Flavisolibacter tropicus: one gene and its partner. The protein of the gene in region 1 interacts with the protein of each later gene in a pairwise test. Links are inferred from orthologs where the notes say so. Each region holds a gene or a part of one and is shown on either strand. Other genes may lie near its edges.

Region 1 (4,813 bases):
GCAATCCATGGGTTGGCTTACTAGAAAACTACCCAAAATGATTGCTGTTCAAGCTGCCAATTGTAACCCTTTAGCGCTTACCTATATGGGGCTGCAAAAAGATGCTTCCCAATATAAAGGACAACCTACTATAGCAAATGGACTAGCAGTACCGAATCCCTTTGCGGAGCGGTTAATGTTAAACGTGTTGCAAGAATCAAACGGCACTGTTGTTTCAGTTACAGAACAAGCTATTGTAGATAGCTGGAAAACGCTTGCCAAAACAGAAGGCTTACTGCTTGCTCCAGAGGGCGCGGCCCTATTTGCTGCCTTGAAAGACCTACAACAAAAAAACATCCTCACAGGTGCAGAAAATATTTTGCTACTTAATACGGGAACTGGCTACAAGTACCTGGAAAATCTAACCTTATAAATCACCTATCAAAATATAAAACATGCTTTTAACGATTAAGGAATCTGCTGCATTGTATGTTATGGATCTTGTAATGAGCAAACTTGCCACTACTATTGAAGAATCCAGCTCTGCACTAGAAAATATTGAGGCGTGGATCACTTCTCATGTAAAAGAAGAAGAGATACCGATTATTAGTGAAAGAAATAAGGAAGATATCCTGATGCTTTTGCGCTACTAATGATGGAGTAGCAGCAACTGAATGTTTAGTTGCTTTACTAGCTAAAAAGGATGCTCAGTTGAGCATCCTTTTTCTTTTTATCAATGATAGTTACCCCAATCTACTTTTAGTCCTTAGGTTCCAGCCGAGTCTCCTCAGTCTAGCTATCGTGATTTGAAAGGGACACGGCATTTGTGCAAGCAAGTTATTTGAATTAGAGAAAAGGATAAATATCCTTATAAACAGGCAATGGGTCTACAGGCAATAACTCTTTGGGCAAAAGAGAACTCTGTGGAATTATTTCACTTCCTTTCAACCAAGCAAGTTTTAAATAACCTATAGCAGGAATCGATATGCAATTACTTAAAACAGAGTCTGTATTTCTTTTTTTATGAACAGAAGGTGAAACAAGTTCCTCTATAGTTTCTGACATTTTCTGTGAATTACTTTCGTGTAATGCCTGAAAAAAGCGAAGATCAAGTGCTAAAAAAGGGTCTCTTTTAACTGTAAATTCTTCAATAATATTAAGGTTCCTTTCAATTCCTTTAATATCGTTCAATATGAATAACTGAATGGTATTGCAGATAATTGTAGAAAAGCCTTGAGTTATCATTTCATTCATTCCAGCTTCTGCATTTTTGCCTTTTTCATATCGTAACAGGGCATATTGTTTTAAGAAATTATGTGCGTCACTTAAAAGTGCATAACAAACATGATTAATGCCATAATCAAAAATGCGATCATTAAAACTCCTTATTCGGTATTCATCTAATTTACCACATGTATAGAAATGCTGTTTTGCTTCAGCCAAGTTGCCTTGCATAAGACTGTGCAAAGCAAACGTTTCATGATTATACCATAACACATCTGAAAAGTGTTTGGGGTTGCCAAGAAATTGCTCTACTATCTTAGCATGTAACTTTTGTTTGAATTCATATTTTTTATCTAAATCCATCTTTTTGAATACTTAACAATTAAGCATTGAATGTTTTAAAGTCCCAAGATTCAATTTAAGGTTTGTGAAAACGAAAAGGTAACTAAGAAATCATCTCAAAACAAAAGGAGGCCTAAGCCTCCTCTTTATTTCTTTCACCACCTTTAATCTCTTAGTATTAGAACGGATCTTCATCATCACCAAAGTCGTTCATCTTACTGCTGGTTTGGATGAACATGCGCGCACCGCCACCTCCGTCAGAATCAGAAACCGGCTTCCAGTTGGTAGGCAAATTGCCGTTACCCATTCCATCACCACCATTATCATCAAAGAAACGCTGGATTTCCAAGCGGGCTCTCAATACAATCGTTTCCAACGAACCATTACGGTGCTTGGCTATACGAAGATGGGTTTCACCACGGTTGCTCTCCCCCATTTCGTTTTGCGTTACATCGTAGTATTCCGGACGGTAGATAAAGCACACCATGTCGGCATCTTGTTCAATGGCACCCGATTCACGAAGGTCACTCAACTGCGGCATCTTGTTACCATCCTTACGTTTTTCTACTTCCCGGCTTAACTGAGACAGGGCAATGATCGGCACCTGTAATTCTTTTGCCAAGTGTTTCAGTGAACGGGAGATGGTAGAGATCTCTTGCTCACGGTTTCCGGAACCACCGGTACCACTCATTAGCTGCAGATAATCGATGATGATCATACCAATATTGTTGATGTTCTTCAAACGGCGGCACTTGGCGCGCAATTCAAATATGTTCAAAGAAGCGGTATCATCAATGAATATGGGTGCCTGCGCCAGCTTCTGTATACCTTTGGCATACAACTGCTTCATTTCATGTTCTTCCATCTTACCACGCGAGATCTTTTCGAGGTGAATTTCGCTCTCGGCAGCAAGGATACGACCAACCAGCTGAGCGGCCCCCATCTCTAGGGAGAACACGGCTACCGGTGTTTGCTTGCGCGGATCCAGGGCAGCATTACGTGCCAGGTTCAAGGCAAAGGCGGTCTTACCCACGGCAGGACGGGCAGCCAAGATGACCAAGTCAGTATTCTGCCATCCATAGGTTACTTTATCCAAGCTAGGGAAGCCACTCGGCACGCCCGTTATATCTTCATTGCGGTGGCGCATTTCTTCAATACGCTGAATGGTTTGCACCAACACCGAGTCTATTGATTGGTAGGAACTCTTTAAGTGCTTGCTGGTAACTTCATACATCTTGCTCTCGGCCTGATCCAGCAGGTCAAATACGTCAGCGCTCTCTTCATACGCATCATTGATGATCTCTCCAGAGATGCGGATCAACTCGCGCTGAATAAACTTTTGCAGGATGATACGGGAGTGTGCTTCAATGTTAGCCGCCGACACCACCGAGTTGGTCAGCTTGGTTACATAGTACGGGCCGCCCACCGCTTCCAACTCCTCCAACATGCGCAGTTCTTCCACAACCGTCAGGATATCAATGGGTTGGCTCTTATTGGCCAGGCTCTTCATGGCTTTGAAGATGCGCTGGTTAGCGTCTACATAGAAGCATTCGGGTTTCAAGATTTCCACTACCGTATCAAATGCTCCTTTCTCCAGCATCACAGCACCTAGTACAGCATCTTCAAGTTCTTTGGCCTGAGGGGGTACTTTACCGTACACCATCGTGCTCAAATCCATGGGCGCCTTCCTTTTCTTTCTATCGCGGTTCAGATTCGTTAAGTCCATAAGTTTTTCCTATGAGGGTTAATACTGCGCATTTCATAGGACGATGCAGTAAGTGTACCAACACCTGTCCTCTAAATTAGTATGACCCGGATCAAATCCCTAGTACCATAAACGCACAAACGATACAGCAGTTATCCACAGTTTTCGGGCAGTTATGCACGTTTTGGTTGGAGGGGTAGCAAATTTGAATTGTTTAACCGATATGGAAAAGGCCTGTGCATAAATAAAGTCAAAATAAATATTGCGTTTTTTTTGGTAGTGTGAAAGCAGGCTGCTGACAAAGACGCACCCGCCCCCGCAAGGGGAGCCCCCACGCACGGGTATCCCGCAGATGACGCCGATTGACGCGGAGTAGGAGGAACAGAGTTAAGGAAAGGCACGGAGGTGCGCTAAGAGATGAAAAGAGGGAAAGGAGAAAAGGAGGACCAAGAATTCGTAGGATTTAAAATGGATGAACAGGATTATGAAGAATATTGAACAAAAAATTAGGAATGAAGAAGTGGAGGGAATGGTCAAGAAAAAAGGGACAAGCGGCAAAATACAACACATTTTCTTCGTATTTGATTCGATAGTTGTTCGATTCTATGTATCGAAGCAATATCGAAGGAATATCGAAGAAGAATCGAAGCAATATCGAACAAAACCCGAAAAAGGGCCAAGCCTAAGATGGCGATAATCTTTAATAAGTAGCTTAGTCTTCGGCTTTTGTATGCCAACCAATGACTAATGACTAGTTAGGCTTCTGTTTCGCTGCTAGCTGGAAACCTATGTTAAAAACCAGTTGACAGCCGGTTAATGTAGTAGGTTTGCGGTCCAAAGTAAAACGTGTCTATGAAAAAGATGCTGGAAAGCCCTATGGGTCGCTTGCGCTTTATTGGAATGGCTGAAGGCCTATCACTACTGGTTTTGTTAGGAATAGCCATGCCGCTAAAATACCTGGCCGATCAACCAGAAGCCGTAAAGTATGTTGGTTGGGTACACGGGTTATTGTTCGTAGCCTTTGTAATAGCAGTATTAATGATGTATCGTGAACGCGACTGGCCCCTGAAGAAAGTAGCATTAGCTTTTATAGCCGCTTTTCTCCCCTTTGGCACTTTTGTGTTTGATGCGCAGCTTCGCAAAGAAGAACGCAACGGCCGATTGAAATAAGCGCCAGAAAGGATAAGGTTCTAAAAGCCTAATAGTCGTCATCGTCTTCGTCATCTTCGTCGTCAAAACGCTCGTATTGCTCCTCCAGCGTATTGTCGAAGGTTTCGTAATTGAAGTTCAATCCATAACGGGCGGCTGCGAATACAAAGGCGTAGTTCAGGTCATAGAGATCATCTTCGGTAAGCCAGTGCTCGTCGGTGGCCCGCATGATCCATTCGTACGTAGTAGGCGTACTTAACAGACCCGGCCGCTCCGCCACCAGTTCTGTAGCGGGTATAACAAACTCGTTGTAGCCTGGCCCTTTCCATACAATGCCATCTTGCGTCACCTTCCAATTTCCAAATTTCATAGCTAAGTTTTTTGCGTCTACCAATCCTGCAACACCTGTTACCC
Region 2 (4,792 bases), 3.0 Mb from region 1 along the record:
GTATGCCCATCGCTCTACTGCTCTGTTTCTTAGCTTCTTGTAATACATTATTTCTACCTACTAAAACAGAGTATAAGGATTATCGGATAACAGCCGAAGTGCCTAAGGATTCAGGCATGCTGCAGTTGATGCAGCCCTATAGAGATAGTGTGGAAAGAGGGATGAATCAGGTAATTGGTGTTGCTGAAAAGACTTTAGATAAAAAAATGCCAGAAGGTAGCTTGAATAATTTTATGGCTGATGCTATGTATGTAATGGCTAAAGAAAAATATGGCGTGGCTGTAGATGCAGCTTTTGTTAATTATGGAGGTATTCGTATTAATCAGTTGGCAGCTGGTCCTGTAACTCGTGGTAAAGTGTTTGAAATAATGCCATTTGACAATTTATTGATTCTGCAAAAAGTAAAAGGCGATGTGTTGCAGCAATTCCTGGATTTAACGGCTGCACATGGTGGCTGGCCAGTAGCTGGACTTACTATGCAGATACAAAATAAAAAAGCTGTAAATGTGAAGGTAGGAGGGGTGCCGCTTGATTTAAATAAAACATACATCATCGCTAATTCTGATTATGTGGCAAACGGTGGTGATAATGCTGCTATGCTAAAGCCTATTCCGCAGCAAACAAATGGCTATTTAATGCGTGATGCAATCTTTGACTATATCAAAGTATTGAAATCTCAAGGAAAAAATATTTCTGCAACCGAAGACAATCGTGTATCCAATGCTCAATAGAAGAAAGTTTTTAACACAATCAGCACTTACAACTGGAGCTTTTCTGGTAGGTTCTAAACTGACACATGCAGCATCTTATTTTGAAGCGCCGCATAAGTTAACGATCCTTCATACAAATGATACACACAGTCGCATAGATCCTTTCCCTATGGATGGGAGTCGTAATCAAGGATTAGGAGGGGTGGCAGCTCGCGCACAACTCATAAAGCAGATCCGAAAGCAGGAAGAGCACGTGTTATTATTAGACGCTGGTGATATTTTTCAGGGCACTCCTTATTTTAATATATATAAAGGGGAGCCGGAGATCAAAGCCATGACTTCTATGGGTTATGATGCCACAACGATTGGTAATCATGACTTTGACGCAGGGTTAGGGAACTTGGCCTTGCAGTTAGAGCGGCATGCCTCTTTTCCGTTGATTATCAGTAACTATGATTTTGCCAATACGCCTATGGAAGGACGTTCTCAACCTTACAAGATTTTTAAGAAAGGAGGGTTGAGGATTGGTATCTTAGGAGTGGGTATTGCAATGGATGGATTGGTGCCCGCCAATTTGTTTGGTAATACAAAATATTTAGATCCCATTCAGCAGGCAAATAGATATAGCGCAGAATTAAAACAAAAAGGTTGTGATCTGATTATTTGTTTGTCACATCTAGGTTATGAGTATAAAGAAGATCAGAATAAAATGTGTGACAAGGTGTTGGCAAAAGAGTCGGAAAATATTGACTTAATCATTGGAGGTCATACACATACGTTCCTGGATGCACCTGTAGTCATAAAGAATAAAAAGGGGGATGATGTATTGATCAATCAAGTCGGATTTGCGGGTATACAACTGGGTAGGTTGGATTTTATTTTTGAAAAATCTAGCAAGAAAAAAATGATTTCAGCGCAATCCATATTAGTTACACAAAAAACTGAGATATAAAAATTTTTTTTCTCGAACTTCCTTTAGATATTCGTTGTCCTATCCAAATTTATTTATACACATCTTGTGAAAAACTAACTGTTCATTAATTCAATAACATATTCTAAAACTGTTCGATATACATGGAGAAAAATGCCAATCTCGTTTGGACCAACTGTTTGTCTATCATAAAAGACATCGTAGAATGGCAGCATTTCAAAACATGGTTTGAGCCCATTAAGCCAGTTGCTTTAAAAGAAAAAATACTAGTCATTCAGGTGCCTAGCCAATTCTTTTATGAGTACTTAGAGGAGCATTATGTAAACCTGTTGGCTAAAACGCTGAAAAGAGAGTTGGGTAAAGATGCCCAGCTGGAATACCGTATTATGGTAGACGGCGGTAACAATTACAATAAGCCCGTAACGGTTGATGTAGCTGGTCATGGCTATAAATCATTTTCCAATAATGAAATGGATTTCCCTTTGGTGGTCAATACACCAGTAAAAAATCCGTTTGTGATACCAGGGTTGAAAAAAATGCATATCGACCCGCAGCTAAATCCTATTTATACATTTGATGCTTATGTAGAGGGCGATTGTAATCGTGTGGCTCGTCGTGCAGGCAAAACCGTTGCAGAAAAGCCAGGTGCTAATTCTTTCAATCCTTTAGTAATATATGGTGGTGTGGGTTTTGGTAAAACGCACCTTGCGCAGGCAATAGGTAATGATGTAAAGCGTTTGCACCCAAATAAAGTGGTGTTATATGTGAGCTCTGAAAAGTTTATCAATCAGTTTGTTGATCATAGCCGCAATAATGCCATCAATGATTTTATTCATTTTTATCAGTTGATCGATGTGTTGATCATTGATGATGTGCAATTCTTTAATAAAGCTGAAAAGTCTCAAGATGCATTCTTTGCCATCTTCAATCACTTGCACCAATCAGGTAAGCAGCTGGTGTTAACTTCCGATAAGCCGCCAAAAGATTTGGAAGGGGTACAAGAGCGTTTATTAAGCCGCTTCCGTTGGGGGTTAAGCGCAGATATTCAAATGCCGGATTATGAAACCCGCATTGAAATATTAGAGCGTAAAATGAAGAATGATGGATTGGAGATGCCATCAGAGGTTGTTAAGTATATTGCTTATAATATTAATAATAACGTGCGCGAGTTAGAAGGCGCATTGATTTCTTTGTTGGCACAATCTTCGCTAAACCGTAGAGAAATAGATTTGGAATTAGCTAAGAAAGTGTTGCGGAACTTTGTAAAATCATCAAGCAAGGAAATTACAATCGATACCATTCAGAAACTGGTGTGTGATTATTTTGATGTGGCCTATGATAAATTGTTGCAAAAGACAAGAAAGCGTGAGATTGTGCAGGCACGTCAGATAACAATGTATTTAGCAAAAGCATTCACGAAAAATTCTTTAAAGACTATTGGAGAACACTTTGGTGGCCGCGATCATACTACAGTTATACACTCTTGTCAAACTGTAAAAGATTTGATGGATACTGATGGTGTATTCAGAGATAATGTAATGGAGTTGCAGCAAAAAGTGCAATTGGCTTCTTTGTAAACATTGAAAGAACGTAGTAAGACCCCAAATTCTAAAATTAATTTTAGAATTTGGGGTTTCTTTTTTTTGGTAATTCGACACTTACCTTTATTTTTGCCACCCCTTGCAAAAGGAGGTGAGGTGGATGAGTGGCTGAAATCAACGGTTTGCTAAACCGTCGTAGGGCCTTAAAGCTCTACCGAGGGTTCGAATCCCTCCCTCACCGCTGAAAAATAAAATGTTATCGGAATGTAAAGAACACTTACCTTTGCAGCCCGATAACAGGACCGGGAAGTAGCGCAGGCCGGTAGCGCACCTGGTTTGGGACCAGGGGGTCGCAGGTTCGAATCCTGTCTTCCCGACAAAAACAAACGAAGGAGTCACAGAAATGTGACTCCTTTTTTTTATTATCAGTCTACCAAAAGAATGATTGCTTTCTCTTTGATCATTTTTCCTTGTATCAATTAGTTTTCAAGCCTGCCATCCCAGATAAGTTAAGATACTAGGCAGCGTCCACAAGTAACTTTGCAAATAAATCTTTCGGTGACCTAAATTTTTCTGCCTCTTGCTGTCAAATAATATGGAGTTTTCAATATGGCCATTATTACGGCGTCAAGAAGTGACAACGGCAGCAAGGGTACGGAGCTTTAGAAGTTTAAATTCTTTTTATGGAAGATTTTGTCAAATCTCCAAGGTTATTGAATCCGATGGATCGAGCGGAAGAAATCTTGTTCGGATTAATAATGGCGCTCAGCTTTACTTGCTCAATTAGTATTGCCAATACTCATCGAGCTGAAATTAGGCAATTACTTGTTGGTGCAATTGGTTGTAATCTGGCTTGGGGGTTTGTTGATGCAACCATGTACCTCATTGGAGTCTTAGCTCAAAATAGCAGAAACAAAATAATATTCGATTCTATTCAAAAAACCTCAGACAAAGAAAAAGCAAGAAGGTGCATTTCTCATGCCTTGCCACCCGTAGTAGCCTCGGTATTAGAGAAAGAGGATTTGGAGCAAATAAGAAGTAGATTAATGAAACTTCCCGGCGTTTCAGGAAAAGTGCATTTGACATTTAATGATATAAAGAGAGCTATAGCTCTTTTTATCCTTGTATTTATTACAACTTTCCCCGTTGTTGTGCCATTTGTATTTATGCATAATACAATGCTTGCTTTAAGAGTTTCAAACTTGGTTGCTATAATAATGATGTTTTTATGTGGGTGGTCGGTGGCTAAATATGCAGGATTCAGTAAATGGAAAATGAGTGCTGCCGTCACTTTAATTGGAATACTGCTGGTGGCAATAACAATTGCATTGGGGGGATAAATATGAAAAAGTATTTATTGTTATTACTAGGCTTTGCCTCATTAAAATTGTCGGCACAAGAGAATAAAATCGATTCTACTAGTTCTCAATGGAAATTTTCAGCCTGGGCTGAATTATTCATTATCCCTGATGAAAAGGATTTTTTTAATCCTACTTTTTATGCCCGACACAAAACGCTACACCTGGAAGGCCGCTATAATTATGAAGACAAGAACACCGCATCTCTTTGGGCAGGACGGAGATTTAAGTTTGGCAAAGCCGTTGAGTTTG

The links. The genes of interacting proteins can lie anywhere in the genome.
Region 2: the proteins of dnaB (region 1) and dnaA interact in binary tests that used the Escherichia coli proteins (3 or more experiments, as listed by UniProt). The link is inferred for Flavisolibacter tropicus from one-to-one orthologs.

What each region holds. Positions count from the first base shown.
Region 1 is NZ_CP011390.1:4,925,107-4,929,919, reverse strand. The notes cover bases 998-3,932. They hold dnaB (replicative DNA helicase), read right to left. Parts: upstream 3,272-3,932; coding sequence 1,724-3,271; downstream 998-1,723. Other genes in these bases: SY85_RS21145 (Imm49 family immunity protein), read right to left, coding at 998-1,566. Outside these bases: SY85_RS21155 (threonine synthase), read left to right, coding at 1-412; SY85_RS21150 (hypothetical protein), read left to right, coding at 435-632; more of SY85_RS21145, read right to left, coding at 826-997; SY85_RS21130 (DUF3817 domain-containing protein), read left to right, coding at 4,103-4,420; SY85_RS21125 (hypothetical protein), read right to left, coding at 4,449-4,769. UniProt on the Escherichia coli protein: The main replicative DNA helicase, it participates in initiation and elongation during chromosome replication. Travels ahead of the DNA replisome, separating dsDNA into templates for DNA synthesis.
Region 2 is NZ_CP011390.1:1,933,814-1,938,605, reverse strand. The notes cover bases 1,088-4,001. They hold dnaA (chromosomal replication initiator protein DnaA), read left to right. Parts: upstream 1,088-1,784; coding sequence 1,785-3,218; downstream 3,219-4,001. Other genes in these bases: SY85_RS08115 (VIT1/CCC1 transporter family protein), read left to right, coding at 3,866-4,001; SY85_RS08135 (bifunctional metallophosphatase/5'-nucleotidase), read left to right, coding at 1,088-1,662. Outside these bases: SY85_RS08140 (5'-nucleotidase C-terminal domain-containing protein), read left to right, coding at 3-731; more of SY85_RS08135, read left to right, coding at 721-1,087; more of SY85_RS08115, read left to right, coding at 4,002-4,522; SY85_RS08110 (hypothetical protein), read left to right, coding at 4,525-4,792. UniProt on the Escherichia coli protein: Plays an essential in the initiation and regulation of chromosomal replication. Binds in an ATP-dependent fashion to the origin of replication (oriC) to initiate formation of the DNA replication initiation complex once per cell cycle.